DNA from 3 places in the Desulfofundulus sp. JL263-se genome. Region 1 is predicted to be linked to each of the others. Evidence: riboswitches for the same ligand, from Rfam matches in the RefSeq annotation. Region 1 holds a riboswitch; each other region holds the start of a gene.

Region 1 (10,329 bases):
TCGCTTGCTGCTTCGGCAGACTGCTCGGCCAGTTTTCGAACTTCTTCAGCCACCACGGCAAATCCTCTGCCGTGTTCCCCGGCCCGGGCCGCCTCGATGGCAGCGTTTAAAGCCAAAAGATTGGTCTGGTCCGCTATATTGGTAATGGTATTGATAATTTGCCCGATTTGGTTAGACTGCTCCCCGAGATTCTTGATGGCCGCGGCAACGGTCTGGGATGACTGGGAAATGGAATTAATTTTTTCCACGGTTTCCTGCACGGCCCGGTTGCCTTCCTCCGCCACTTGCCGTACCTGCTCGGATTCTTCAGCTGCGGCTTCTGCACTTTCCGCCCCCTGGCTGGAGGTGGCCGCAACTTCGTTGGTGGTGCTGGCCACTTCTTCCACGGCAGCGCTCACTTCTTCGCTGGAGGAGGCCAGTTCCTGGCTGTAAGAAGCCAGTTTATCGGAATTATCTTGAATATCGGCAATCATGGTTTTTAGATTATCCACCATTTTCTGAAATGCTCCTGCCAGAAAACCGATTTCGTCCTTACTCTTGCCGGTCACGTCTACCTTCTTTGTTAAGTCTCCCCGGGCAACGGCTTCAGCTGTTTGACTCAGCTTTATTATGGGTTTGGATATGTAGTTGGCAATGAGCAGGGCGATGCCTAGCATGATAAGCATGGCAATTAGGGTTACCGAAAGGTTAGCATTACGGATAGTTCCCAGGGGTGCCAGTACGTCTGCTATGTCTGCTGTCTGAGCAATAGACCAACCGGTTGTTTCCACCCGGGCAAAGGCCAGCATTTTTTCGCTACCCTGATAGGCATAAGTCCCGTAACCCTTTTTTTCCTCAGTCATGCGACGAACCAATTCCGTTAAGCGGCTGTCACCGGCACTGGCGAGTTTTTTATTACCCACCCATTTGTTATCGGGATGAACAATGGTAGTCATGTCCGAGTTTTGTATGAATCCGTACCCGTACCCGCTTATCTTCATTTCTTTAACCAGTTCTTGCAAGTAGCCCAATGCAACACAAACACCCACTAATCCACTTGGTGTTGTTTCATTCCCCTTATATGTTGGGGCTACCACTACGATAATATCGTTACCCGTGGCTTTACTTACTATAGGATCAGAGACAACAGGTTTGCCTGTTTCCATAAGTTCCTTAAAATAGTCTCTGTCTGCAATATTGAAAGTTGTGTCGTTTGTCCCTGCGCTGTCACCATTCCTGTCGGAGGCATAAAGTAATTCAAATTCATTATGCTTTTTCTGCACACGTTTTAAAAGCGGCAGGTATTGTTCCGGATCACCACTCTTGACAGCTTCAGTTTCAGCCAAATCTTCAACTTCTTTTATGATACCTTCCAGCCACTTGTCCACAATTTGGGCATTATACTCGGCATTATTGGCCGCCGCTTTCGATAATTCTTCTTTAAGAATATTTGACGCTTTCCCGTAATTCAGGTAGGAAACGGCCCCCAATGCCACAACTGTGGTAACGACAATTATAAGCATTAATTTTAACCTTAGACTATTCAAAAAGCACCATCCTTTCAATAGGTTGTAAACTATATAAATTAATCCAGTATCTTATCCGGGGCTAAAAGTAAAATTATATTATCTTGCTGGTGGATAATGCCATCAATAAACTGGTACCCGGTATTCATTGATTCCGGCTCTTCTAATTCATTTTCGGAGTACTGGGTTACCGAAAAAACATTATCAACAATTAAACCAATTTTTACTTTATCCTTTTCTAAGACTATAATTCGAGAATCCTTATCTAACTCGCTCTCCTCCAGACCAAGGCGTAAACTTAAGCTCATAACAGGAATAACCGAACCCCTGAGGTTTATTATCCCTTTGTAATAATGTTCCATATTTGGAACTCTGGTTACTTCCATTACCCGAATAATTTCTGATACATTACTTACGGGCAACGCGTATTGCTGATTATTTAACCCGAAAACAACTATCTGGTTGTTTGCAGTCAAGCAACTTCCCTCCCAAAATACTAAGGTAACATTCCGTATAAGTTTCTTGTTACATTTTTTTACAAAAGATTGAATTTGCCGTAGACACTAAAAACCTCCACCTCCTTTCAGAAAGTCAAAAGTAACGAAAAAAGCGGCCATACTGCTCGTGACCGCTTAAAACTAACCTTTAAAAATTATTTAAGCAGCCTGGCAGCCATAGCTTAAAAGCCTTAGGCCCACAGCTTTGCGTCCCGGCCTTTCAACCGGTTTGCCCGGTTTTTAATTCTATAATTTACCTTTCCTCTTTTACCCTAAAGATACTATATTCTACATATCTTGTCCTGCACAGATTTAAAATTCAAAATTTTCTGACTAAATCCAAATTTATTATAATCCCGCGTTTCAAGAATTGTAAAACGTCCGTCGCAACCACATGCTATTCCAGGCTGTTCTCCAACAACCAGTTATATTCTTCTATCACCTTTTGCGTCAAGGAACCGGGCCTGCCATTACCAATTTTACGCCCGCCAACATTAACCAGCGGCATAACGCCCATCAATGAATTGGTTAAAAAGGCTTCCTCCGCCTTTTCCAGCTCTTCCGGCAGTACCGGGCGCTCCTCTACCCCGATACCTATTTGACAGGCCAGCTCCACCACTACGCCTCTGACCGTTCCCGGAAGCAAGCCTGAATCAACATGGGGCGTCACCAGCTTTCCATTGAACACCAGAAAAAGATTGCTCACCGTCCCTTCGCACAGGCAGCCGGCATTATTCAAGAATAATCCTTCATCCCACCCCCGCCGGGCCGCCTCCCGGCGTCCCAGGATGTTTTCCAGGTAATTAAGGGTTTTTAAGCGAACTAAGGGAGACCTTTCATTGCGCCGGGTCTTTAAAAAGCCTGCCTTGAAACCTTCCCGGTAAAATTTTTCCTGGTAGGGCTCGCCGGGGCGCACCGTAACAATAACGTTTCCCCCTCCCTCGCCTGCGAATTCGCCCGGCAGCGGCCCTGCCGTAACGGTGAGGCGCAAACTGCCGTTTTCCAGCCGGTTGGCTTCAATGGTATCCTCGAGCATGGCCGCCAATCTCTTTTTGCCGCCGGCAATTTGCAAGCCTATTTCTGCTGCGGAATTTACCAGCCTGTCCAGGTGTTTATCCAGGAAAACCGGCTGCCCGCCCAGCACGCGCATGGTTTCAAAAAGCCCGTACCCGTACAAAAAGCCCCGGTCTGTAACCGAAATCACTGCATTCTCGCGGCTTACAATCTCACCGTTAACACAGATATACTTTCCCACTTTTTTTTACCCCCCTCATTGCGGCCTGTCCAGGCCAAGGGCCCTCATCATGGCCCTGGCCTTGTCCAGGGTTTCTTCATATTCGGCAGCAGGATCCGAGTCGGCGGTAATCCCGCCCCCTACTTGAAAGTAAAGCTTGTTCTCTTTAATAATAATAGTGCGAATAACTATGTTTAAGTCGGCGCAGCCGTCAAAACCTATATAACCTATGGACCCGGTATATATTCCCCTGCGCACCGGCTCCAGTTCCTCGATTATTTCCATGGCCCGTATCTTGGGGGCACCGGTTATGGAGCCTCCCGGAAAAGCTGCTTTCAACAAGTCCACCACGTCCTTGTCTTCCGGCAGCTCTCCTCCCACCGTTGAAACCAGGTGAAATACCGTAGCGTATTCCTCCAGGCGCACCAATTCCGGAACCCGCACCGAGCCCACCCGGCACACCCGCCCCAGGTCGTTGCGCTCCAGGTCGACTATCATCATTAATTCGGCCCTGTCTTTTTCACTGTGCCAAAGTTCCTCCCTTAACATTTTATCCTGCTCCGGAGTTTTACCCCGGGGCCTGGTACCCTTGATGGGCCGGGTTTCCACTTTACCGCCTTCTACTTTTAAGAACCGTTCCGGGGAAGCACATACTACCTTGAACTGGCCGAAATTTAGATATGCCGCAAAGGGGGCCGGGTTGATTTCCCGTAATTTGCAATAAAGTACCCACGGATCGCCTTGAAAGCCCACTGAAAAGCGCTGGGACAGGTTGGCCTGGAAAATGTCCCCGGCGTAAATATAATCAATTACTTTCTGAACAGCCTGCATGTATTCTTCCCTGGTGAAGTGGCCTTCCAGGATTCCGTGATCCAGGTTCCCCATATAGTTTTCCGCCCGGCGGGCTAATAATGCCTCCATCTCATCCAGCCGGGCCCGGGCCCTGGCCACTGCCCGCTCTCCCCTCTCGGGAAGGCCGCTGGAAATAAGATGCACTGCCCCCTGCCGGTGGTCGATTACGGCAATAACATCATAAAACCCCAGGCAGCAATCGGGTGTTTTCAGGTCATCCTCGGCCCGCGCAGGTAATTTTTCCAGGTACCGGCCGAGGTCATAGCTAAAATAACCTACAGCCCCCCCGTTAAAGGGAAAGCCGGTATTGGCGGGCGGCATGGCAAGCTCCTTCATCAGGCGCTGCAGCTCATCTAAGGGCCGGCCCCTGTATTGGCTCATTTTCCCGTCACGCATCACCCTGACCAGGCCGTCCTTGGCCTCAAATACTATAAAGGGAAGTGCGCCGATGAAAGAGTGGTAGCCCAGGCCGCGCACTTCCATCCCGGTATCCAGCAAAAAACTATGGGGCAAATTCCTTAAGGCGCTGTACAGCAAAGGCCCGTCGGCCTTCAGGTCAACTTGCCTTACCAGGGGTAATGTTTCCAACCCACTCACCTCCGCGTAAAGAAAGAAAATTGGCCAGCAGCTTTTTCCCCTCCCCGGTCAATATGGATTCCGGGTGAAATTGAACGCCCTCCACGGTAAAGCACCGGTGCCTTATACCCATCAATTCCCCGTCACCGGTGAATGATGTCGGCTGGAGGATATCCGGCAATCTCTCTTTATCCACCACCAGGGAATGATAGCGGGCAGCCAATAAGGGAGTGGATAGGCCCCGGTAAACCCCTTTGCCGTCGTGCCAGATATTTGAAGTCTTTCCGTGCATGGGGCGGCGGGCCCTTGTTACTCTGCCGCCAAAGGCCTGCCCTATGGACTGGTGCCCCAGGCACACACCCAAAATAGGAATTTTCCCTGCGAACTCCTGTACCACCTCCACGGAAATACCGGCTTCGCTGGGGGTGCAGGGGCCGGGCGATAAAATAATATGGTCCGGCTTCATTTCTTCAATTTCCCCCAGTGTTATCCTGTCATTGCGGAAAACTTCCACCTCCGCCCCCAGCTCAGCAAGAAACTGGAACAGGTTGTAAACAAAGGAATCGTAATTATCCAGAAGCAATACCATTCATCCTACCTCCAGACATTCCCAGGCAGTTTTTACCAATAAAAAAGACCAGTACAAACGTACTGGTCCTCACCCCAAATCTCCGAGTCGTCTCGTCTTTTTCTCAGCTCAACTCGCCTGGCTCAACTCAGCTTTCAGTTGTACGCTTTCAGTTTATTATAGTTCAGAATCCTCTGTCAATAGTTTCAAGAGATATCCAAATCATTTGTCAAATAGTTCAAAAACATTATTTTCAGGCCGCAGGCGATTCCTTTCAACATCCCTCTTTATTTGATTAATAACCAAATGGTCAGTGGGAAAGGCAAGGGGCGGCAAGCTATCCAGCTCAAAATAATTCACAACGTCCAGTTCATCGCTCGCCTTTAAATCACCGCCCACTACCCGGGCCAGAAACCACACCCCCACCGTGTGTTTTTTCGGGTCGTGAAAATTGGAATGCACGGAATACACCCTAACCAGCTCAACATCTAAATTTGTTTCTTCCTTGAATTCCCGCACAGCCGCCTCGTGAACATCTTCCTCATACTCTACATACCCGCAAGGTATGCACCACAGTCCCTTATATTTACCCCTGGCCCGCCTTCCCAAAAGAATACGTTTTTTTTCGTCTATGACTATGCAAGCCACTCCCACGATGGGGTTTTCATAAAATATGTAAGTACATGACGTACAGGTAAGCCTGTACCGTCCGTTATAATTTTTATAACTTAATTTTCCACCGCACATGGGACAGAAAAAAAAGCGCTGACCTGCTTTTACCATTCCGCTTATACCACCAACCTTTTATGTATTATTTTTATTATACAGTTCCCTAATTTCCCGTAACCCAGCTGTGCCCATTCCCCCGGACTGCCAGAACGGTTATCAGAATGACAATGGAAGTAAGTATAATGGTGCCGCCGGGGGGCAAATCCATGTAAAAAGAAATAATAAGACCTAAAAATATAGATAATTCACTGAATAGAATGGAAAGGCCCAAGGCGGACCGGAAGCTGGCGGCTAACCGCAGGCTGACCGCAACCGGCAGTATCATTAAGGAACCAACCAACAATATCCCTACGATTCTCATGGCCACGGCAATGGTTAGGGCCGTCAGTATCATAAAGCCCATTCCTAATAACCTTACCGGAATTCCGCTTACCTCCGCGGCCTCTTCATCGAAGGTCGCATAAAATAATTCTTTATAAAAAAGGGCCACCATTACCAGAACCAAACCGCCAATCCCCGTTATAATCCAAACATCGGCGGGGTTCATGACAACCAAGCTACCGAAGAGATAACCCATAAAACTGGCATTAAAGCCTCCGGCAAGCCCCATTAATACCGCTGCCAGGGCTATCCCCCCGGAAAGGATAATTGCCAGGGACAGTTCGGCATAATCTTTATAGGCCACCCGCAATCTTTCCAGCAGCAGGCCCCCTCCCACTGCAAAAGCTGACGCTGTAAGCACGGGGTGAGTACCTGCAAAAAGGGCCGCTGCAACACCGGAAAGACACAGGTGAGATAAAGCATCGGCCACCAGGGCCAGGCGCCGCAAAGCTATAAACAGCCCTACTACGGGACAAATAATTCCTACAATTATTCCTACGATAAAGGCCTTTTGCATAAAGGCATAAGAAAATATCTCCATCCTGTCCCCCCCCCCCGGAACCGCCCGAAAATTTTTATACAGTGGCCAATGTTTTGGCACACGGCTCCCCCACCAGATTCCGCCCGTCACTGTATACACTCTTCTGGCAGGAGCACAATGTTTTGTTCAGACACACTTGCCTGGTAATAAGCCATGATATTTCTTCAACATCGTGGGATACCAGCAGCAGGGTAACTTTTTTTTCCTTATTTAACCTGGCAAGAATTCCGTACAATTCATTTCTGCCCGATACATCCAATCCTGCTGTAGGCTCATCCAGAATGAGCAGCCGGGGCTCCGCTGCCAGGGCCCTGGCCAGTAAGACTCTTTGCTGCTGCCCGCCGGACATTGTGCCGATCCTCTGGTTACCCTTGGACAACATGCCCACCAAACCCAGGGCCTCGTCAACAATGCGGTAGTCATCCTTTTTCAGCCACCGAAAAAGGCCCTTGACAGCAACCCGCCCGGATGCCACAACCTCCCTGGCTGTAGCGGGAAAAGATTTGTTAAAATGGCGGGCATTTTGAGAAACGTAGCCTATAAGGTGCCTCTCCTTAAACGATACGCTGTCCACACCAAAGAGTTTTATCCTGCCTTTTTGGGGCCGCAATTGTCCTAAAATTAACTTTAAAAGGGTTGTTTTGCCCGCTCCGTTGGGCCCGGTAATACCAATACTTTCTCCCGGATAAACTTTAAAATTGACTCCAGCCAGTACGGGATGGCACCCATAGGTGAAATAAACTTCCTGTAATTCTACAACAGGACTTTTACTCATTTTTTGTCCCCAGCCCTTCTTTAAGGTGCGCCAAATTTTTGCGCATCAGGGAAAAATAATTCTCACCGTTTTTCTCATCTTCCACGGATAATCCGCCCAAAGGATTTAGTTCAAGGACTTTTACACCGGCCTCCCGGGCAATGGTTTCGCTAACTTTCGGGCTAACCAAAGACTCAAAAAAAACACACCCAATCTCCCGGTCTCTAATGGTTTTTACTATTTCAGCCAGGCGTGCCGGCCCGGGCTCAACCTCCGCTGAAAGTCCCCGCACCGGAATTTGCTCAAGCCCGTAACGCCTGGCCATATACCCAAATGCCGCATGGGATACAACGATTTGCCTCTTATCCAACTCTTTCAGCGTTTGGCTGAACTCCTTATCAAGCTCTGTCAATTTTTCAACCAGTAAATTCCGCCGCTCCTTAAAATATTGCGCGTTATCGGGGTCAATTTCAGAAAGCCCCCTTGTTATATTTTCCACCATAACAATGGCATTCACCGGGTCCAGCCAAATGTGCGGGTCAACACGGGCACCTACGGCCCCATTCTCTTGACGTCCGGACTCCACCTCCAACAAATCGACTCCCTTACTGCAATCTATAACTTTAACATCTTTTTCCAGCGCCTTTAGCACGTCCCTTAACCAGTATTCCATACCGGCACCGTTATAAACCAAGGCGTTGGCATTATTTAATTTTACCAAGTCTCCGGGAGAGGGTTCCCAATGGTGGGGTTCGCTCCCGGCGGGAATCAAGCTTATAACCTTTCCTTTATTGCCAACGATTTCAGAGGTAAAGTAATGTACAGGATAAATCGTTGTAAATACCGTAAGTTCATCTCCTTCCGGAGAATTACTGCTTACCTCCTGGGAACAACCTGTGAAAATTAATCCCAGGCTTATTAAAGCCAAAGTTAAGATAAAAACTTTTCTGCGCATTAAGATCAATCATTCTCCTCCCTTCCTTGATTTTCTTCTTTATCCATACAGGCCGAACAATACCCGAAAACCTCAAAGCGGTGTTTTTTAACTTTAAAACTGTTTTTAAGTATCTTTTGCCAATCCAAAAATTCCAGGGGACAAAAATCTAATTTTTGGGATTCTCCGCATTTCAAACAAATAAGATGGTGGTAATGGCCGTCGCCGATATTAAGTTCATAGTGATTTTTCCCGTTAAAATTGATTTTATTGACTATATTAAGGCTTTTTAAGAGCCCCAGATTACGATAAACGGTATCCAAGCTCATACCCGGATAATTCAAGCATACTTGTTTATGAATTTCCTCCGCACTTTGGTGCCCCTTTTTTCTGGAAAGAACCCTGATTATCTCCTGTCTCTGAGGAGTTACCCTGTATCCGTGGTTTCTTAATTGATCCAAAAACTTATTTTCATTCACCATATTTATCACCCTAATTAAGAAACATTCCTATTTACTAATTTGTATTATTATTTCCCTCCCGTGTCAAGGTGCTTCATAATTTTTTATTCTTAATTAATAATATTTCTTATTTAATTTTTTTATGCAAACAAAATAAAAATTCCCCCTATAAGGGGGCTATATGGTCTCACTTATAGCTGTTTAATTTTAAAAAACCTTCTGCCACCTCATCCAGCCTTTCTTTATCCTTCAACTGGCGAATCCAGCGGTCAGGAATAGACCGATAACCGTAATACGCGCCGGCAAGGCCACCGGTCACCGTTCCCGCCGTATCAGTATCCTCACCCCGGTTAACTGCACAAACCAAAGTATCTTCAAAGGAATTTTCATGTAAAAAGCATTGTACCGCGGTGCCCAGGGTGTGCATTGCATCTCCTTTGGGCAACAGTTCCTCAGCGCCCGGCTGTATATATTTGATCATAAACCAGAAAAAATTTGATGGATTCAAATCTAATCTTTTACACTGCTCATCGGTAAATTCCAGGGCTGCGGTAATCATTTTCCTTTTGGAGATTTTAGAAGTCCCGGCCAAAAATACCAGGTAGTTATAAAAAATGCAACATGCCGCCCCTTCTTCACTGTAATGAGTCATGCTTGCAATTTCCTTTGACCAGTAAGCCATTAATCCTAAATCTTTCTGGTACCCGAAAGTAACAGCCAGGGTACGCATTAGCCCCCCGTTACTATCCATTTTGTTTATGGTTCTGGCCGTTGCCCTGGCTGCTTCCTTCCAGTTACCCAGCCGGAGATAATTTTTAAATGAAAGGGCGGTAGTCCGCCCTACATAATGGGGCCGGGCCCTGTACCAGGCCAGAAAGCGCCTGCCAACCTCTTCCACAGGGAACATTGGATTGGCCAGAATTCCCTCGGCAACATGCAAGAGCATATGGGTATCATCTGTAAATTCACCGGGCTTTAAATTAAGTCTTCCTCCCCCGACCATATCCCGCAGTATACCGTGTTTTTCTTTTATTTCGTCCTTGCTCATATACTCTACCGGCCCCCCGAGGGCATCACCAATGGCAGCACCGTAGAGGGCGCCTTTAATATACTCTTCCATGGTTTACACCTTCTTTAAAAACTTTTTTAATTAATATGCTACTCAATTCTGCAATCTCTCCACAAAAGCCTTCTTTAGAAACAAATTCTTGACACAAAAATCCGGCCTTGCCGCAGACCGGATTTTACTGTACGGGTTGACCCAAAATTATTGAATTTACAGTAACACCGGGGACCT
Region 2 (10,329 bases), 1.0 Mb from region 1:
TTTTCCGCCAGGTTCCGTATCATGTTTTTTCAGTGCCGTCATGGCCAAGTCTATGGCTCTTTCCACCAGGTTGCCCATCCGCAGAATGTTGTTCCGCAGCTGGTTCAGTTGTTCTTGGAAGGATTCCCTGACCATTATAAAAAAACGCTCACCCCTACTTTAGTAAATTTCTTTTGAGACATCATAAACTTATTGTAAAGATTGTAAAGAAGGTTTTTATTTTATGTAAAAGGCGTCCTTTAGCGCGCCAATAAACGAAAAAAATTCCCTCCTCGATTTGTTCTTGTTTTTATCCGGGCCCGAAGGTCCGGTTTTTCTTTGCCGTTACATGGACGGTATTCAATATATTACAAAACCCGGCATGTAACACCGGATGACGTTTTTGAATAATATGCAAAATAGAGCCAAAAGATGGAAGAGGGGTGGTTTTCAACCAAACATAAGCTTACAAAATAAGAATGAACCGGAGGAATAACATGGAACTTAAAATCGTGAGGGTAAATAACAGTGCCGCCATGGAGGCGTTTCTGGAAGTACCCTCCCTGGTTTACGGGGAAGGGGCCGTCCCACCCGCGGCAAGCAGCGCTGCCACCAGGGTGCGCTTTATGCCCCTGGCAAACCCGGTGCTGCAGCACGTGCGCTTTGCCAATTTTGTTGCCCTGGACGGGGACCGGCCGGTGGGGCGGGTAACCGCGTCCATAGACAGCTTGAATCCCAGACCGGAGGAAGGATTTTGGGGCTGCTTTGAGTGCATTGACAGCCCACCGGCGGCTAAAGCGCTCCTCGGGGCGGCGGCGGAATGGCTCAGGGAAAACGGCAAGCAGGTTATGATTGGCCCGGCCACGCTGAATACCAACGAGCAGGTGGGGTTATTAATAAAAGGCTTTGACCGCGAACTCCAGAGGGAAATACCTTATAATCCCCCTTACTACCAGAATTTAATAGAAGAAGCGGGGCTTACCAAAATTCACGATTTGGAATGTTTTAACTGGGAACTCCCCGAATCCCTCCCCGAAAGGCTGGAGCGGGCTAAAAAGCCGCCGGGTGTTGTTATCCGTTCCGTGAATTACAGGGCACTTTTCAGGGAAGCAAAACTGTTGCAAGAAATATTTAATAAAGCCTTCTCCAAGATGTGGGGTTTTATTCCAATGACTTTCAATGATGTCCGGGGATTTTTAAAGAACGCGTCTTCTTACGTCCCACCCGATTTATTCATTATTATGGAGGTAGAAGGGAAGCCGGCCGGCATGCTTTTTTCCATTCCTTACAAAAAACCACGCAAGGATGGCAGCGGGGGGAAAATAAGGCTGGCTATCGGGGGGGTAGTGCCTCAATTTCAACACAGGGGTCTTCACTGGCTTGTGTTGAAGGAGTTTTATAAACGGTGCAAAAAATTGGGCTTTACCGGAGGGGAGGCGTCCCAGGTGGCTGAAAGCAACAGTGCTGTAAAAAGAAGAATTATCAAGCCGGTGTTCGGGGGGGAAATTATCAAGCTTTACCGGGTTTACAAGCAGGACCTTAACTAAATTAATTCCCAAAATTTTGTTTAAATTTTTCAAGACAAGTAACATTTTGTAATACGGGTGCATATTTTTAGTACTGTCAAAAGACAAAAACAAGGAAAGGAGGAATATAAATGGCATTTGGCGGAGCATTTCCGAATTTTGACGGAGCGTTCATTCTCTTCTTGATCCTGATTCTACTGGTGTTCGGCATGTTTCCCTTCTTCTATCCTGTTGCCAGCAAGTAGCCTGCTAATTAAACAATTAAAATATTAAGGAGGTTATTTAATATGCCGTACCCTTATTTTGACGGTGCCTTCATTCTCTTCCTGGTCTTGATTTTACTGGTATTCGGTATGCTTCCCTTCTGCTTTCCCGTTGTTGATAAATAGCTCCAATTAGACAGTTAAAAAGTTAAGGAGGTTTTTTATATGGGTTATGGCGGGGCATTCCCCAACTTTGACGGGGCGTTCATTCTTTTCTTGATCTTGATTCTGCTGGTATTCGGTATGCTTCCCTTCTGCTTCCCTGTTGCCAGTAAATAACACTAAAATTATAAATTAGCCAGCATTTCCATGGGATAAGGATAGAAACCCATTCCTTATAAGGTTTTGGGTTTCTATTTTTTTTACTCCCGATATGATATAAAAAGTGAGACGCCCCGTAAAAGGGGCGTTCCGCGGAATGAGACATAATTATTCTTTTTCCGCTTCTTGCTGCTCAACCCCTAAGATGGGGAAAAAGAACCAGGGGAAAAGAAACAGCCAGGGGAGAATAAAAAGCCAGGGGAAGAAGGGGAATCCCATGGTTTTGGCAGGCTTGCTGCCGGGTCTTCCTACAGGTCCGGAACCGTAACCCATAGATAAAATACCTCCTTAAATATTAAGTTTTTATTACTGGTTTTACAATATTCGGCTGTGAAGGAAAAGGTTACATTAAGCAATAAAAAATTTTTTGAAAAATTAAAATATCCGGGAACAAAATATCCCGGATATTTTTAGCAATCACCGTTCACATTACGGGATTTTTCTCTGTTTTCTTTATAACTTATATTACATTTGAGTTCTTTCCCCGGCTTGGGCCGCTTCTCAACTCCGGACCCGGGGGGCGGCGAATCGTTTCCCTGTTTCTTTACGCCCTGCGGCGGGATTCTCCCGCCGTAATTGGCCCCGATATTCAGCATCCCGCTCAATTCTTTTATTCCCATGGCGCCGATATTGTTGTTTAATTCTACTTTATCAACCTCAATTTTTTCCACGTAGAGCTGTTCTATTACCAGGGGGCATTCAGGCTTTTTTCGTTCCAAATCCCGTACTTTTTCTTCCAGCCTGCGCAACCTTTTCTCGATATTTCTGCGATCACCGCAAACTTTTTGTGCTAAATGCCCCAGTAAGCTTTTAAGTTTTTTGATCGTGCCACAGGACATAATTATCCCTACATTTATTTTTTATTCTATTTTTATGTTCTGCGCGGCAGCGCGTGGATCGCGGCGTAAGCGCACTTCAAGCAGCCCGTTGTTGAATTTTGCCGAAACCCCTTCCCCGCTTACAATTTCCGGCAGCTGAATTGTCCGCTCAAAGGGCCCGTAAAACCTCTCGGCAGTTATACTGGTATGGTTTGGATAGGGGGGCCGGACAACTCCCTTTATTCGCAGGCGGTCTCCTAAAACAGTAAGTTTTATGTCATCTTTATTTAATCCCGGTATTTCTATTAAGACAATAATTTCTGTTTGGTTTTTAAAAACATCGGCTCGCGGGAAATTTGATTCTGTCGCGAGCATTTTCCAAAAACCGGACAAAAATTCATTGTTAAATATCTCCGACCAGAAATCTTTACCGTACATTTTTTGGGCAAATTCCTGCCAGCGCAGTAATTTATCCATATCCAATTAACTCACTCTCCATCAGCGGGAGGGGCTCGCAAACATTGACCGGGCCTTTTGGAAACTGTCATACATGGCGTCAATGCCTTCCCGCATGGCGGCCAGAGTGCGATAGGTTTGCTCTGAAAAATCTTTTAAAAATCGCAGCTTTGCACCGGCCTGGCTGTCAGTACTGAGTGTGAGCAGAATGAGAATTAAAAATAATGTGAAGGGGTTGATATTATTGGGCAATTACCCACCCTCCTTCCACCGCAATGAATTTTCTACTTATTGTATGCGGCGGCAGGAAAAAGGTGAAAGGCGTTCTACTTAGTTGATTTATGATTATATTTATCGAAGTTTTGTACAAAGAACTTTATAATTTTTATAATATTATGGTATTATTACTAATATAGTTTTTTTTACTAAAACTTAAAAACCGGGCAAACCGGCCGAAAGGCCGGGGCGCAAAGTCATGGGCCTAAGGCTTTCACGCTATGGCTGCCAGGCTGCTTAAATATTGTGTTTAAGCATAAGGGCCATAGTGTATCTATGGCCCTTATGCTTATGTATCGGGGAAGGAGGGGGTATTTTAAAGGACTGGTCGCGTAGAATTTCATGCAGGGGGAGAGGAGTTTAATTTTCACACTGTTCAAAAAAAGGGGTAGATATCATGTTTAACAGCATTAAGACAAAATTGTCACTGATTTTAATATTGGTTACCGCACTGATTTTAATATCCTTATCCTGGCTGAACTATAACCGGGCGGCCTCCATTTTAAAGGCTGAAATTACTGAAGCCGCCTCCAACGGGGTCCGGCATAATGCCGAAGTGGTCACTAACTGGTTGAAAGGTATTGAAAACGAAGTGGTCACCCTGGCCAATACACCGGCCATAAAGAGCATGGACTGGGAAAGACAATACCCGGTTTTAGAAAAAATTGCCCGGCGCCACTCTGATTATGAAATGTTTGTGGTGTCGGACAGCACCGGCAGTGCCCATACCACTACCGGTGGGGATACAATCTATGACATATCTGACCGGGAATATTTTCAGGAAGTGATGCAAACCGGCAAGATCGTTGTTTCCGACCCTATTATAAGCAAGTCCTCGAAACAAATGGTAGTGGCCATAGCCGCTCCCATTTATCAAGATAACGATAGTTTGTCACCGGTGGGTTTGTTGGCAGTCACGGTTACCCTGGAGTATTTACAGGATCTGGTCAGGGGAATGAACATAGGGGGCCACGGTTATGGTACTATAATTAACAGTGATATGACCATAATTGCCCACCCGGATAAACAGTGGGTGAATAATAAAAAGATATGGGAACAGAGTGATTCCCTGTACGAGCTGGGAAAGAAGGCGGCGGCAGGTGAAGAGGGGTACGGCCGGTATATTTTCCAGGGGGTAAGTAAAGAAGCGGCCTATGCTCCCATAAAAATCGCCAACTGGTCCATATTCCAAACGGCCAATACCGCCGACGTTATGGCGCCCCTGGCCCAAATTAAAAGGATATCAGTACTGTTTACCCTGGGTGCCGTCATAATAATGTTGCTCATTTCTGTTATCATTGCCACTTACATTGCCAGGCCCATAGTTTCTCTCAGCAAAATAGCCGGGGCTGTGGCCCAGGGTGATTTAACTCAGAAGGTCGATACGGGACGCGGCAGGAAGGATGAAATCGGGAACCTGGCCGCAGCATTCCAGGAAATGGTAGAAAACCTGAAATCCATGATTACCAGCGTCAAGAAGAGCTCTGAGAAGCTGGCCTCCCACGGCCAGGAACTGGCTTCCACCAGTGAAGAGGTGAGCGCCACCGTGGAAGAGGTGGCCAGTACCACCAGCGAGGTTGCGGCCACCTCCGGTCAGGGAGCGGAAAATGCGGAAACCGCGGCAGGGGAGTCCGAGCAGGTTCGCCAGGTGGCGGAAGAGGGCAACCGGGCCGTGCAGGAAACGGTGGAAAAAATCAATTCTATCGCCCGCTCGGCACAGACCGTTGCCGCTGCCGTCAAAAACCTGGGAGAACAGTCCACCCAGATCGGGCAGATCATCAGTACCATCACTGACATAGCGGACCAGACGAACCTCCTGGCTTTAAATGCCGCCATCGAGGCGGCCCGGGCCGGGGAACACGGCCGGGGATTCGCCGTTGTGGCCGAGGAAGTTCGCAAGCTGGCGGAGCAATCGGCCGGGGCGGCGAATGAGATTACAGGTTTGATAGAAAAGATACAGGTAGGTGTGGGAGAGGCCGTTACGGCCATTGACCACAGCGTGGCGGAAGTGAACGAAGGGGTGCAGGTGGCCAATAACGCCGGAGCCGCCCTGGAGGAAATTATTAAGGCGGTGGAGAAGAATACGACGATGATAAGAGACGTGGCCGCCGGCGCCAAACAGGTCAGCGAGGGTGTGCAGCAGCTGTCCGCCTCCAGCGAACAGATTACCTCTGCCGTCCAGCAGGTATCCGGCGCGGCTCAGGAATTGGCCAACATTGCCGAAGAGCTGCAAAATACGGTGGAGAAGTTCAAGGTGGACGAGACCGGGCCGGCAGATTCCGAACCTTCAGGGGATGATAAAGAGGAGGCTTAAAAAAATGGCGGAACAAGAGCAGATTGTGGTGTTCGGATTGAATAAACAGAAATATGCCCTGCCGATTCAGCATGTATCGGAAATTATTCGCATGATGGATATCACACCGGTTCCCAATACTGACTATTACTGCAAGGGCATTATCAATCTCAGGGGGTCGATTGTTCCGGTAGTAAGTTTAAATTTGCGCCTGGGGATGGAAGAGGGCGAAATTAATAATGATTCCCGGATTGTGGTGGTGGAAAAAAACGATATTAAATTAGGGCTTATAGTTGACAGCGTCTATTCAGTGGCCCGGTATTCGGAAGATAAAGTGGAAGCACCGGAATCTTTGAATTCTGAAGGTCAGTTTATTAAGGGGGTTGTTCACCACGGAGAAGATATTATACTGCTGTTAGATTTGGATAAAATAATTATAAATTGATGATAACCGGGCAGAGCCCGGTAAATTTTTTCTCCCGCGCGGGTCTGTATTGTTGACATTTTTTCCAATTTATTGTACTATAAATTGGAAAAAATTATATAATTAATCAAAGCTTTAATTAAAAACATTTATTTTATTTCTTGATCATATTATTATGCTGGGCAATAGTTTTTCCACTGTTTGCGCAATTGCAATTGCAGGGAAAGATTATTGGTCAGCATTTTTTATTACCGGGGTGATCAAGTGAGAATAGCCATGTTACACTGGGCCTTCCCGCCGGTTATCGGCGGGGTGGAGTCCCACCTGGCCATACTGGGCCCCGGCCTGGCGCGCCGGGGATGGGAAGTGTATATGCTGGTGGGGAGTGCGGAAGGGGTTCCCGAAAGAGAAGAATACCGGGGAGTATATATAGAAAGAAGTCCCTTGATGGACTTGAACCGGCTGCCCGAAGATATTTCCGCCCTGGAAGGAGATATCCGGCGCCTGCTGGTGAGGTTTGTAAAGGACGTAAAGCCCCATATCATTCACGCGCACAACTTCCATTATTTCAGCCCGGTACACGCCGGGATTCTCGGCGAAATAAAAAAAGAGACGGGCATTCCCCTGGTGCTCACGGCGCACAATGCCTGGAACGACGTCCTGTGGAATGAGTGCTGCCGCCTGGCCGGACAGTGGGACGGCGTCATTGCCGTGAGCGGCTATATAGCCTCGGAATTAATTCGCCACGGGTATCCCCGGGACCGTATCCGGGTGGTGCATCACGGTATCGGGCCCGAGTGGCTGGATACCGGGGCTGCGGAGAAAGAATATCCCGGGCTGGCAGGGCGCCGGGTTATTTTTCACCCGGCCAGGATGTGCTACGACAAGGGTTCCCATGTGGCCGTTAAAGCTCTGGAATTGATTGCCAGGGAATATCCCGATGTGGTACTGGTAATGGCCGGGACGAAAAACATGGTGGACCGGGAGCACCGGCGGGAAGAATACGTGTCGGAGATTATGGAGCAAATTAAGTCTGCGGGCCTGGAGGATTTTGTTTACGTGCGCCACTTTCCCTGGAAAGAAATGCCTTTTATGTACCGCCGGGCGGAGTTTTGCATATATCCTTCCTGTTTTCAGGAACCCTTCGGACTGGCCCTGCTGGAAGCCCAGGCCTGTCACAAACCCCTGGTGGTAAGCCGGGCAGGCGGGATGCCGGAAATAATCCGGGACGGAATAAACGGCTTTTTGGTGCCCATGCATGACCACCGCCGGCTGGCCGACCGGTGCTGCCGGCTGCTGGCGGACCGCGGGCTGACCCGGGAAATGGGCGCCAGAGGACACCGCCTGGTGAAGGAAAAGTTTACCGCCGAATCCATGGTGGCGCGCACCGAAGAAGTTTATACAATGGTTGAATGGTTGCACCAGACCAATTAACCGAAAGGAATGGTAGCTTGTCGGAAGAGTGGTATATTTCCCCCGATGACATTAAAAACATCACTGAAGTTTTAAAGGAAGGACAAAGCTTTCTTACTTCCCTGCCGGGCGGGGAAATTCCCCGCCATGACACCGGCGAGCTGGGGCTGTACTACCGGGATACCCGGTTTTTGAGCTGTCATGAAATATACCTGGAGGGTACCAGCCCCGTCCTGCTTTCGGGTAACACCAGGGACAGCCACTTTGCCCAGATAGAGCTCAGTAACCGGGAAATTTCCGCAGGGGGGAAAATTTTACCCCTGCACACGGTGCACCTGCGCATTTTGCGTGTGCTCAAGGGCTCCCTGTTTCAGCGATTCCGGCTTATTAATTTTAATAACTTTCCCGTAGACGTGACGGTAACCCTGGTGCTGGGGGCCGATTTCCGGGACATATTTGAAGTGCGGGGCCTCAGCCGCCCCCGTCGGGGAGAAATATTGGAGCCCGAGGTCCTGGAAAACGGTGTGGCCTTCGGCTACAGGGGGCTGGACGGCCGGGTACGGAAAACCAGGGTATTTTTTTCCCGCAAGCCGGACGGAGTAAGAATAGAAAGTGGACTGGCCCGGCTGGATTTTCGCTTCCACCTGCCTGTACGGCAAAAGTTATACCTTTTTATGCAGGTGGCCACCGATGTGGTGAGCGGCCGGTCGAAGCTGCCCGTATTGGAGATGAACAGGCTCCCCGCGACCTTTTACCAGGTGGCGGAGGGGCTGGCCGGGGATTACAGCCGGTGGAAGCAGGAATGCACGTTTTTTATGACAGATAATGAGCAATTCAATGAAATGTTGAATGCCGGGGTTACCGACATGCGGGCGCTGATTACTGATTATCCCGGCTGGGGCAAGATCGTGGAGGCGGGCATACCGTGGTATGCGGCCCCCTTCGGCCGGGATGCCCTGATTACCTCCTGGCAAACCCTGATTTTGAATCCCACCATAGCCCGGCAAGCGCTGCGTTTTCTGGCCCGCCTGCAGGGCCGGGAAGAGTGCGCCTGGAGGGAGGAAAAGCCGGGCAAAATAATGCACGAGATGCGTTTCGGGGAGATGGCCCAGGTGGGGGAAGTGCCCCATACCCCGTACTTCGGTTCGGTTGATTCTACTTTATGGTTCATAATCCTCCTTTTCGAATATGTTCGCTGGATGAACGACCACCGGTTTTTGCGGGAAATGACCGGACCCTTAAGGGACGCTTTAATGTGGTGTCATAAATACGGTGACCTGGACGGGGACGGGTTTATTGAATACATGCGGGAGTCGGAGCGGGGACTGGTTAACCAGGGCTGGAAGGATTCCTGGGACGGGGTGGTGGACCGCAGCGGCCGTATACCCGAGGGGCCCATTGCCCTGGTGGAGGTGCAGGCTTATTATTACCTCGCGCTGGTGCGGGCGGCGGTTTTATACCGCCTGCTGGACAAGGAGCAGGAGGCCCGGGAACTGGAAGACAGGGCTTCCAGGCTGCGAAAAAAATTTTTGGAAAAGTTCTGGCTGGAAGATGAAAAGTATACTATTTTTGCCCTGGACGGGCAAAAGCGGCCCGTGAAAACCACCGTATCCAACGGGGGGCACTGCCTCATGTGCGGCATATTACCCAGGGACCGGGCCCTGAAGGTGATCTCCCGGTTATTTGATGCGGATATGTATTCCGGCTGGGGTATTCGCACCATGAGCAGCCGCGAGGCCATGTACAATCCCATGAGTTACCACAACGGCTCAGTCTGGCCCCACGACAATGCCATTATTGCCAGAGGCCTGCGGAAGTATCATGCCTTCAAGCAGTTGAGAAAGCTGGCGGATAACTTGTTTGATGCCGCCCGGTATTTTCCCTACCACCGCCTGCCGGAGTTATTTTGCGGGTTCACCCGCCGGGGGGCCGCCGGGCCGGTACAGTTTCCCACTGCCTGCGACCCCCAGGCCTGGGCGGTGGGCAGCATCTTTTTATTGTTGCAGTCTTTACTGGGTATAGAGTGCCGGTGGCGTGATGTATATATCCAGCGTCCGGTACTGCCCGGCTGGGTAAACCAGGTGACGGTGTACAACATGCGGGTGGCCAACGGCAGGGTGGATATGGAGTTTTCCCGCAAAGGGGGTAAGACCTACTGCAGTATTTTAAGGCGGGAGGGCAATGTTCGGGTAATCGTTGAGCCCTGAGGAGGTGGGCCTTATGCAAGAGTCGCTCATCAGGCAGATCAGGAATATCGGTATTCATACCCTGGTGGTGGTATCCAACCGGGCCCCTTACGTGTTCCGGCAGGGCCCCCGCGGTACGGAGATTACCAGGGCCGTCAGCGGCCTTGTTTCAGCTTTAGAGCCCATTATGCTGGAATTGGGCGGCGTTTGGGTAGGCTGGTGCGGCCGGGTGGCGGAGAGTTCCGCCGTGGGCAAGCCCATGGGCGTGCCGGGCGACAACCCGGCCTATGTGGTACAGGAAGTTTTTTTGAGCAGCAAGGATTACCGCTGCTATTACCACGGCTTTTCCAATGATTGCCTGTGGCCTTTATGCC
Region 3 (10,329 bases), 460 kb from region 1:
AGGTTTTTCCTCACCACCGAATCAACTGGAAAATACGAATTTATTAACGTAATCAGTGATAGTAGCGGATTTTTATCAGATGCTACCGGTTCAGACGGCAGTAACGTCTTAGGTTTATTACTTAAAACCAGCGGTTTTAAAATCGATGAACCCGAAACCGATCCTAATTATGCGAATCTTCCTGCCAATCAAAAGGGCCAGGACGCCAGCTTCACCTTCGGGGACACCGTCCTCACCAGTTCCACCAACAATGTGACTGTCAATGGCATATCGCTGGAATTAAAAGACGACACGGGTACCGACGTCAACATCACCATCACCAGCGACACCGACGCCGTCTTCAATTCCATTGTTAATTTCATAAACGAATACAATAATGTCATCGAGGCCATCAGCGATAAACTGCACGAGCCGCGCTACCGGGACTACATGCCCCTCACCGACGAGCAGAGGGAAAAGCTTACCGACGACCAGATTGACAGGTGGATTGAAAAGGCCCGCAGCGGCCTTTTGCGCAACGACCCCATTTTATACAGCATATTTTCTAAAATGCGCTTTACCATGTCGGCAGTGGTTCCAACCAGCAACCCTGACTACGACCGCCTGGCCGACATAGGCATCACCACCACGGCGGATTATACGTCCGGCAAGCTGGTGGTAGATGAAGAAAAGCTGCGCGACGCCATTGAAAAAGACCCCCAGGCTGTAATGGAACTGTTCACCCACGATTCTGAAGACTACAGCGAAATGGGCATTGCCAGGAGGCTTTATGAAGATGTAAACAATGCCATGCAAAGGATTTCCGAAAAGGCCGGCAGTGACAACAACTACAGCCTGGTGGACAACAGCTTCATCGGCAAGGAAATCGAACGCATACAAGAAGAGATAGAGCGCAGGGAAGAACGCCTGGAACAGCTGGAAGACCGCTATTGGCGGCAGTTTATCGCCATGGAAAAGGCCATTCAGCAGATGAACCAGCAGAGCCTGTGGCTGGCCCAGCAGCTGGGCCTGGGCATGGGCTAGAAAGGAGTATAAAATTAATGAACGCCAACCCTTACCAGCAATACCGGGAAAACGCCATCAAGAGCGCATCGCCGGGAGAATTGACCCTTGCCCTTTATAACGGAATCGTAAAGTTTATCAGGCAGGGAATGATGGCCATTGACGATAAAAACATTGAAGGGGCCAGTAATGCCATCATAAGGGCACAGGATATCATTTCTTACCTTATGGATACATTAAACCGCGACTATGAAATTGCCAATAATCTTATGAGCCTTTATGATTATATGAAACGCCGGCTGGTGGAAGCAAATATCAAAAAGGATAAAGTCATCCTGGAGGAAGTGCTGGGAATGGTAGAAGAATTGCGGGACGCCTGGGGACAGGCCGTAAAACAGACTGGTGGAAGAAAATAAGGGATAAATGCGATGGCGGACAGGGATAATATATTGCAAAATTTATTTGAGTTAATGGAAGAAAAAAAGGCGCTGGCCCTGCAAATTTTGGATTTAACCCGCAAGCAGGCTGAAGCGCTTAAAACAAGGGACACCACAGGCGAAAAATTTATACAATACCTGCAGGATTTGCTGGATGAGAGACAAAAATACATTGACATGATAGACCAAATCGACCGGAAAATACCTTTTTTAAAAGAAAAGCTCGACAAGACGGGCGGCAGGCGGGAACTCTATGCCGTCATGGAGGATATGATAAGCGATATCACGGAAATTTTGGAAGAAGCGCGTAAGATTAATGATGACAACCGGGCCAGGTTTAAAGAGTTCATGTCCCGGCTGCTCGACCGCATGAAATCTTTACAGGCCGGGAAACTTTCAGTCAAAACATATACAAAATCACCCCGGCAGGTACAGGGATTTTTTGTGGATAAGAAAAAATAAGTTGAGCATTTTAAAGAAGGTGAAAGAGTGAAAATCCAGGGCACAGCCCCCTCCGGTGTTACTCAATTTCGGAAATCTCCCGATAGTCCTCAATTAAGACAGAATTTCCGGAAAAAAATAGAAGCATTTAATAATCCGGAAACCAGTCAAAGGGAAAAACCTTCCGAGCAGCAGCTACAACAAGCAATAGAGCAGTTAAATAAAACCATGATGACCTATAATACGGAACTCCGGTTTAAGCTGCACAAAGAAAGCGGCGAAATGCAGATTTCGGTAATAAATTCAGAAACCAAAGAGGTAATCCGGAAAATCCCCCCGGACAAGATATTACAGATTGTGGCCCATATCAAGGAAATGCTGGGAATAATTGTGGATGAGCTGATTTAGCCTGAGAAACGCCCGCAATTAAAGCGGGTTTTTGTTTTTTTAGGTCAAATTGATAACATTTAATAAATTATCAATTGACTTTTCCTGGGCAGTAAACTATATAATATTCTATGGTATACAACGACATATTTAGGCAAAATTACCGAAAGGTAATGGCGCAAAGCTAGAGGGTCTAAGGGCTCTTGAGCCTATGACAGCCAGCTGCCCTGCAAAAGCAGGTTACACAAAATCCTCTGGCCTTTTCCGGAGGATTTTTTAATATAATAAATATCTTGCAGGATGTTCAAACATTTTGTTGAAGTAAAGAAAAATAATGCCTTTATCACCAGTAGTAAACCATTTAAGTTAAAAGTTATTTCCAAAGGTGATTGGTCATGTTTTTCAATAACAACAAAATTAACCTGGCTTTAATTAAACAACTGGATGCGGCAAATTTACGCCAAAAGGTAATTGCAGATAACATAGCCAACATAAATACCCCCAATTTTAAAAAATCAAAGGTAAGGTTTGAGGGAGAATTAAAAAAAGCCTTAAGCAAAAAACAGCCGCGACTCTTAACCAGCCACCCCCGGCACATTTCCAACATACCAACTCTGTCCCAACTGGAGCCTCAAGTGGTTAAAATGGAAAATACCACCATGAGGGCAAATGGTAATAACGTGGATCTGGACGAAGAAATGATTAACCTGGCCAGAAATACCCTTGTTTACCGTACCGCAGCGCAAATTTTCAATATGCGCAAGTCTATAATAAGTGAAGTAATCCGGGGAGGGAGGTAATAATTTTGCTCGATGCCTTTGACATCAGCGGTTCCGGAATGACGGCAAACCGGTTGTGGCTGGATACAATAGCCAACAATATTGCCAATATGAACAGCACCGGACGCCCCGAAGACAGGAAAAATCCCCCTTACAGGCGGCAAGTCCCGGTGTTTTCCCAGGTTTTAAAAAGGGAATTAAAGCACAGCCCGGCCGGTACCGGTTACCGGCCGGGAGGGGTTACAGTAATTAAAATTCTCGAAGATCAAAATGAGCCCAGGCTGGTGTATAACCCCTCTCACCCGCACGCCAACCAGGCGGGTTACGTGGCCTACCCCAATATTAATATAACCAATGAAATAGCCAATATGATGGCTGCCACCAGGGCATATGAAGCTAACGTCACCGCTTTGCAGGCAGCCAAAGACGTGGCGCTGGCGGCACTGGAGATAAGCCGGGGCTAAAATAACTTACCCTACCCGGGAAAGGAGAGTAAAGGTTGAATATAAATGCGATTCTTCCGCAACCTGTAACGCTAGCGGAAAAACAATCCGCTGCCTCTTCCAAGAAGAAAGAATCTTTTGCCCAGATGCTCAACCAGTCGCTGCAAAACCTGAACAAGTCCCAAAAAGAAGCGGAAGGGGCAATCAAACAATTCCTTACTGGAGATATTCAAGACCTGCACCGGGTTATTATTACCCTGGAAGAAGCAAAGCTGAGCATGCAACTTGCCGTTCAGGTGCGCAATAAATTGCTGGAAGCATACCAGGAAATGATGCGCATGCAGATATAATATACCCGCCAAACATCTAGGAGTGGTCCAATGAATCCCAATAACCTGCTTGCCAGGTTGCGGGAATGGTGGCAAGCTCAGGATACCAAGCGCAAAATTGCATTCGTTGTCGCCGGCGCGGCAATTCTTATTACATTGACCTTTCTCGGCCAAATTTTGCTGCGTCCCGCTTACGCACCTCTTTTTACCCAACTGGACCCGGCAGAAGCAGGCTCCATAGTGGAGGAACTGGAATCAATGAATGTTCCCTACCGCCTTACCAACGGCGGTAAAACCATAGAAGTTCCGGAAAACCAGGTCTATCAAACCCGTATCAAACTTGCCAGTTCCGGCGCCCTGCCGGGAGGGGACAAGGGATTTGAACTGTTTGACGAGCAAAAATTCGGCATAACCGAATTTGAACAACATGTAGGGTACCAGCGGGCATTACAGGAAGAACTCCGGCGCACCATTGTTCAGCTGGACGAGGTGGAACAGGCACGGGTACACCTGGTACTTCCCGAAAGAAGCCTTTTTGCGGAAGAAGAAACCAAACCTTCGGCATCCATAGTCCTCAGGCTGAAGAGCGCCGCCCGCCTGCAGCCGGAGCAGGTACAGGGGATAATAAACCTGGTTACGGGTGCGGTGGAAGGTTTGCAGCCGGAAAATGTACATATTATAGATACAAAAGGCAACATATTAAACGATAATTTAGCGCGTGAAAATGAGGGAATAACCACCCGGCAATCGGCCACCTGGCAGCAGTTAAAAAGGGATTTTGAAAAACAATTGGAAACCCGTATCCAGCAGATGTTGTCCCGCATCTTCGGGCCGGGGGCCGCGGTGGCCATGGTCACGGCGGAGCTGGATTTCGACCAAAAGAAATCCACCAGTACCATCTACGGGCCCGGGCAGGTAATAAGCCGGCAAACGGTAACGGAAGAGGGCACCAGCAGCGGCGCCCGCGGGTTCGGCGGTACCGACGGTGAATTTAGTACTTTTCCCGGAATAACAGAAGATAACCGGGAAAATTTAAACCGGGAAGAGCAAATTACCAATTACCAGACGGACGTTTACCAGGAAACTTTGATCAAAAGTCCGGGAGAGGTAAAGCGCCTTTCCGTGGCCGTGGTGGTGGATCAGAAGGTACTGGAGGACGCCGACGGAACCCCCCCCAGCACCGGCCAGCTTAACCAAATTCAGAGGCTTATCGCCTCCGCAGTTGGCTATGACCCCACCAGGGGAGATCAGATCACCGTTTCCAGTATGCCCTTTGATACCAGCTTGCAGGAAGTATTCCAGGAAAAAACACCGGCAGCACAAAAATGGGCTGTTCCCCGGCTTAACCCGTGGCTGGCCGGGGGTATCGCCGCGGGCACATTGTTGCTCCTGTTAATATTATTCCTGCTGGTGCGCAGGCTAAGGAAGCGCAAGATTCGCCCCCCTGAAGCAGCGGAAGAAGCCCCTCCTCCACCACCTCCGCCGGAACCCGAACCCATTATTCCTCCCAAGCCTGATCAGAGACAGAAAATAAGGGATCTGGCCAGGGAAAAGCCGGAGGAAGTGGCAGAAATACTTAAACTATGGCTCAAAGAGTAGGTGATTACTTGTGTGTGCCGCTCCCCAGCTCACCGGGCTGCAAAAAACAGCAATCCTGCTTATCGCCCTCGGTTCGGATATCTCTGCAAAAATTCTTAAACAGAACTTTCATGACGAGGATATTGAAAAGATCAGCCAGCAAATTTCCATGATGGACCGTGTTCCCAAAGAAGTGCAGAGAGCCGTTATTGATGAATTTGTCCAGCTTGTCCAGGCCCGGGAATACGTGGCCACCGGCGGGCTGAAATATGCCAGGGAGATGCTGGAAAAGGCCCTGGGAAAGGACAAGGCCACGCGAATTCTGGAAAAGGTTGCACTAACCATCAAAAAGAGGCCTTTCAGCAATTTACGTAAAACCGATCCCAAGCACTTGATCAATTTCATAAAGGATGAACACCCGCAGACCATCGCCCTTATTCTGACCTACCTGCACCCGGAGCAGGCGGCCATGGTACTTTCATCCCTCCCACCGGAAACTCAAGGCGACATAGCCAGGCGCATAGCCCTGCTGGACAGGGTATCGCCGGAAATAATCAAAAACGTAGAGGAAGTACTGGAACGAAAACTGTCGGTGGTTTCCTACCACGATGAGACCGCAGGGGGCTTGAAACCCCTGGTTGAAATATTGAACAGGGTGGACCGGTCAACGGAAAAAACTATACTGGAAGAATTGGAAGTTAAGGACCCCGACCTGGCTGAAAATGTCCGCAATAATCTTTTCGTATTCGAAGATATTGTAAAATTACCCGACACTTCCATCCAGAGGGTGCTCAGGGAAGTGGATTCCAAGGATCTGGCCAGGGCCTTAAAGGGCTCCAACGAGGAAGTGGCGGAGTTAATTTACAAAAATATGTCCAAGAGGGCCGCGGATATGTTGCGTGATGAGATTAAATACATGGGCCCGGTAAGGCTCCGGGACGTGGAAGAGTCCCAGCAGCGCATCGTCCAGATAATCCGTCAACTGGATGAAAGCGGGGAAATTATTATCGCCCGGGGTGGGGAAGATGCCATTCTCACCTAAAATTATAAGGAGCATCCCTCCAAACGGGGAAAGTAAACATCAAGTGACCCTGCAGCTGCGCCATGATTTCCCCGAGCCGCGGGAACCTCAAGAAAAAGTGGATCACTCCGAAATCGGCCGGCAAATTATTGCCGGGGCCAGAGCCGAAGCAGAGCAGATTCTGGCGCGGGCCCAAAGGGAAGCCGAAGAAAAGGCCAAGCAGCTGGCGGAAAAAGCCAGGGAAGAAGGCTACAAGCAAGGATACCAGGAAGGAATAGAACAAGCCCGGGCCGAAGCCGAAGAAATCCGCAGCCGGGCCCGGCAGGTTTTAAAACAAGCCGAAGAACAAAGGAACAAAACCCTCGGATCCCTGGAAAGGGAAATTATAGGCCTGAGCGTGGACATCGCCGAAAAAATTTTAGCCCGGCAGCTCTCCTTAGACCCCGAGACGGTACTGGCCATAGCCCGGGAAGCCCTGCAGCTGGTTAAAGACAGAGAATATATAACCATCTTTTTTAACCCCGCCGACCGGGAAACCTTTGAAAAAAACACTGAAGAATTAAAAAGGTTATTGCCTGCCCACGCTTCCCTGAACTTATTAAGTGATGATTCAATTACCCCGGGAGGCTGCATTGTAGAATCAGAACACGGAAAGGTAGAGGCCACCCTGGAGGCCCGCTGGGAAGCCATACTGGAAAGCCTGGGAGTGGAACGAAAAAACGAATGACAGGCAGCATAGACCTTACCCCCTGGCGGGAGAAGGTAAAAAACAGCCGGGTCCTCCGAACTGTAGGCAGGGTAACCCGGGTGATAGGCCTCACTGTTGAAGTGCGGGGCATAAGTGCCCGGGTGGGCGAAGTTTGCAATATAGTGGTTCCCGGACGCCGGCATCCTGTACAGGCAGAAGTTGTGGGCTTTAAGGAAAACAAAACCATTATGATGCCCCTGGACAACCTGCAAGGTATTTATCCCGACTGCCCGGTCATTCCCACAGGAAATTCCCTTAAAGTACAGGTGGGAGACCACCTTTTGGGACAAATCCTGGACGGGCTGGGAAGTCCCATTTCCGGGGCCGACAAGACGGAGGTTTTCCCCGGGACTCCTTTCCCGGTGGATAATTCACCGCCCAACCCCCTGGAACGGAAGCCCATTACCGGGATCTTCTCCACCGGCATCCGGGCCATTGATGCCCTCCTTACCTGCGGCAGGGGACAGAGGGTGGGCATTTTTGCCGGAAGCGGGGTGGGTAAAAGTACCTTGTTGGGCATGATTTCCCGCTACGGCGAGGCAGATGTTAACGTCATCGGCCTGATAGGGGAAAGGGGCCGGGAGGTCCTGGATTTCATTGAAAACGACCTGGGGGAGTCCGGCCTGGCCAAATCCGTCGTAGTGTCCGCCACCTCTGACCAGCCCGCGCTGGTACGCCTTAAGGGGGCCTTTGTGGCCACCGCCATAGCGGAATACTTCCGCGACCGGGGCAAAAATGTATTGCTGCTCATGGATTCCATCACCCGCTTTGCCATGGCCCAGCGGGAAGTGGGACTGGCCGTGGGAGAACCGCCTGCCACCAAGGGCTATACCCCTTCGGTATTTGCCCTGCTGCCGCGCCTGCTTGAACGCTCGGGCACTTCCTCCAGGGGAACCATCACCGCCTTTTACACCGTACTGGTGGACGGGGACGACATGAGCGAGCCAGTAGCCGACGCGGTCCGGGGAATACTGGACGGACACATAATACTTTCCCGGGAACTGGCGTCCCAGAATCATTACCCCGCCATAGATGTATTAAACAGTGTAAGCCGTCTTATGCCCGACATTACACCGGAAGAGCACCGTCTCCAGGCAGGTAAAATAAGGGAACTGCTGGCCAATTACAAACAAGCGGAAGACCTCATAAATATAGGTGCCTATGTATCCGGCTCAAACCCCAAGGTAGATGAAGCCATAAAATACCGCGATGCAATTATGGAATTTTTAAAGCAAGACCTCAACGAAAGTTCCGATTATGACGATACCTTGCAACGCTTGTTTAATCTCGTTCCGAAAGGAGACAGTAAATGACAGGGTTTAACTTCCGCCTGGAACCGGTTCTCAAACAGCGCGAGAAAAGGGAACAGGAAGCAGCGCAGGCCCGGGCGAGGGCACATAAGGAATATCTCAACCAGCTGGAAAAACTGGAAATAATCCGGCAAAACCTGGAGGAAGCAATGGAAACCAGTACTATCACGGACTCCTTTGACGCGGTAAATGCCTTTATATATCGTGAATATTTAAAAGCAAAAGCCGCGCAGCAGGAGCAAAAAGTCAGCAAAGCTTCCCAAAATCTTGAAAAGTACCGCCGAGAAGCCGTTGAGGCCCACAAGCAAAAACTTATTTTGGAGAAACTAAAACAAAATGAGTATGCCAAATACATGCAAAAACTAAATAAGATAGAACAAAAAATAAATGATGAACTGGCAACTCAGTTAAGTATACGCCACCGGGATAAAACATTATGGTAATCAAAGGAGGTGACTGGGAATAAACACTCCACCCGTAACCCAATTACCAAAAAGCGAACAGCCAGAACAAAAGCCTGGCGGTAAAACCGCCGGAGATAAAAATTTTGCCGTACTTCTGGAACTATTGGGACAAGCTAAAAGAAAAATTTTTCAGCAAAAGAGTAATAGCCCGGCAGGAGATGATGTAACAGTTATTTCTCTTATTAGCGGCATGTTAAGTTCCCGGGAATCTCCCGTAATAGAACAATTAGTTGATATCTTTACAAACCCAGAAGAAACAGATTTCAAGCAACTGGCCCAGAATCCCGGGCTGAAGCCAAAAAACGCATACCAGCTCTTATTAAATTATTCGAACCAAACCGAAAAAACTTGGGGGTTACCACAGGTAAATCTAGAAAACATTTTGCGGGCTGCAAACACCAAGGGAGAACAAACTTTCATACAAGCAAGCAATATCCCGCCCGGCCAAACCTGGACCGGCAAGCCTGCCCAAAATTCCAAAGCAATGCCTTCAACCCCCGGTAACCAACAATCAGCTTGGCAGCCAATCACAAAATTATTAGACCAGGGCCCCAGTTATAAACCGGTCTCACCTGGCCTTGAAATACAGGTCGCAAGTCTTAAAAATGAGCAAAATGCTACACAGCCAGCTGGCAATTTAATCAATTACAGCTACCCAGCCAGGCCTGAAAGTTTCAAGCATTTTCAACAACGACAAGTAACCGTTAATCTATTTACTCAAATGCAGGGGTATAAATTACCGGCTCAAAATAATGAAAAATCGTTGCAAACGCAAACCACAGCCAGGGAAATTAAAAGCGGGCAAGATAACCTTTTATATCAACAAAATCAACAACTACCAGCCAAAACTATTACCCCAACCATACAGCTCGAAGGAAATCCAAACACTAGCATGCCGCAACCGGCACAGTTAGCCGCCCGCATAGCCCCGGTCATTCAACAAGCTGTATCCAATAACCAGGGAACCACTTCCCTGCGGATAAAACTCAAGCCCGAACACCTGGGAGAGATTACCATACGCCTGGTATATAACCAGGGCAACCTGCAAGCCCACTTCATTGCCGCCAGTGCCCATACTAAGGAATTACTGGATCAATCTATGGGACAACTAAAGGAAAACCTGGCCCAGTTAAATATTAACCTCAATGATATATCAACTTCATCGGATAACGGCGGCAGCAACAGCTGGGCCCAAAATGGCCAATTTGGACAAGGCCAATTCCGGCAAGGTCAATTTAATGCCATAAATAATAAAGAACCATCGATCTCAATACCGGATGAACCGGTTATAGAAGAAACGCTGACGGGGCCAATAAGCATTGCAGGAACAATAAACATAAATCACCTGGTTTAACCAGGGGAGGTCAAAAATATGCAGGTAACTCCAAGT

Evidence for each region. Region 1 has a riboswitch for cyclic di-GMP ahead of ACX4JR_RS06440 (chemotaxis protein CheW). Riboswitches for the same ligand answer to the same signal wherever they lie in the genome.
Region 2: linked by a shared signal. The riboswitch ahead of ACX4JR_RS01165 (methyl-accepting chemotaxis protein) and the one ahead of ACX4JR_RS06440 (chemotaxis protein CheW) in region 1 are both predicted to bind cyclic di-GMP.
Region 3: linked by a shared signal. The riboswitch ahead of flgB (flagellar basal body rod protein FlgB) and the one ahead of ACX4JR_RS06440 (chemotaxis protein CheW) in region 1 are both predicted to bind cyclic di-GMP.

What each region holds. Positions count from the first base shown of each region.
Region 1 is NZ_CM149993.1:1,257,275-1,267,603, reverse strand. Features, by position in the region: gene ACX4JR_RS06445 (methyl-accepting chemotaxis protein) at 1-1,502, opposite strand, end outside; gene ACX4JR_RS06440 (chemotaxis protein CheW) at 1,565-1,981, opposite strand; cyclic di-GMP riboswitch class I at 2,162-2,246, opposite strand; gene ACX4JR_RS06435 (aminotransferase class IV) at 2,400-3,257, opposite strand; gene pabB (aminodeoxychorismate synthase, component I) at 3,273-4,676, opposite strand; gene ACX4JR_RS06425 (anthranilate synthase component II) at 4,645-5,253, opposite strand; gene ACX4JR_RS06420 (NUDIX domain-containing protein) at 5,455-6,015, opposite strand; gene ACX4JR_RS06415 (metal ABC transporter permease) at 6,065-6,883, opposite strand; gene ACX4JR_RS06410 (metal ABC transporter ATP-binding protein) at 6,918-7,658, opposite strand; gene ACX4JR_RS06405 (metal ABC transporter substrate-binding protein) at 7,651-8,592, opposite strand; gene ACX4JR_RS06400 (Fur family transcriptional regulator) at 8,598-9,032, opposite strand; gene ACX4JR_RS06395 (ADP-ribosylglycohydrolase family protein) at 9,220-10,152, opposite strand; gene ACX4JR_RS06390 (TM1266 family iron-only hydrogenase system putative regulator) at 10,277-10,329, opposite strand, start outside.
Region 2 is NZ_CM149993.1:215,448-225,776, forward strand. Features, by position in the region: gene ACX4JR_RS01135 (hypothetical protein) at 1-135, opposite strand, end outside; gene ACX4JR_RS01140 (hypothetical protein) at 477-1,526, shown strand; gene ACX4JR_RS01145 (hypothetical protein) at 2,198-2,362, opposite strand; gene ACX4JR_RS01150 (hypothetical protein) at 2,500-2,928, opposite strand; gene ACX4JR_RS01155 (Hsp20/alpha crystallin family protein) at 2,950-3,384, opposite strand; gene ACX4JR_RS01160 (hypothetical protein) at 3,406-3,615, opposite strand; cyclic di-GMP riboswitch class I at 3,796-3,880, shown strand; gene ACX4JR_RS01165 (methyl-accepting chemotaxis protein) at 4,037-5,953, shown strand; gene ACX4JR_RS01170 (chemotaxis protein CheW) at 5,958-6,377, shown strand; gene ACX4JR_RS01175 (glycosyltransferase family 4 protein) at 6,588-7,790, shown strand; gene ACX4JR_RS01180 (amylo-alpha-1,6-glucosidase) at 7,808-9,976, shown strand; gene ACX4JR_RS01185 (alpha,alpha-trehalose-phosphate synthase (UDP-forming)) at 9,990-10,329, shown strand, end outside.
Region 3 is NZ_CM149993.1:1,720,329-1,730,657, forward strand. Features, by position in the region: gene ACX4JR_RS08750 (flagellar hook-associated protein 2) at 1-1,023, shown strand, start outside; gene fliS (flagellar export chaperone FliS) at 1,041-1,418, shown strand; gene flgN (flagellar export chaperone FlgN) at 1,431-1,901, shown strand; gene ACX4JR_RS08765 (flagellar protein FlaG) at 1,929-2,288, shown strand; cyclic di-GMP riboswitch class I at 2,411-2,497, shown strand; gene flgB (flagellar basal body rod protein FlgB) at 2,663-3,067, shown strand; gene flgC (flagellar basal body rod protein FlgC) at 3,067-3,510, shown strand; gene fliE (flagellar hook-basal body complex protein FliE) at 3,546-3,839, shown strand; gene fliF (flagellar basal-body MS-ring/collar protein FliF) at 3,870-5,417, shown strand; gene fliG (flagellar motor switch protein FliG) at 5,428-6,438, shown strand; gene ACX4JR_RS08795 (FliH/SctL family protein) at 6,422-7,144, shown strand; gene fliI (flagellar protein export ATPase FliI) at 7,141-8,478, shown strand; gene ACX4JR_RS08805 (flagellar export protein FliJ) at 8,475-8,918, shown strand; gene ACX4JR_RS08810 (flagellar hook-length control protein FliK) at 9,703-10,293, shown strand; gene ACX4JR_RS08815 (flagellar hook capping FlgD N-terminal domain-containing protein) at 10,312-10,329, shown strand, end outside.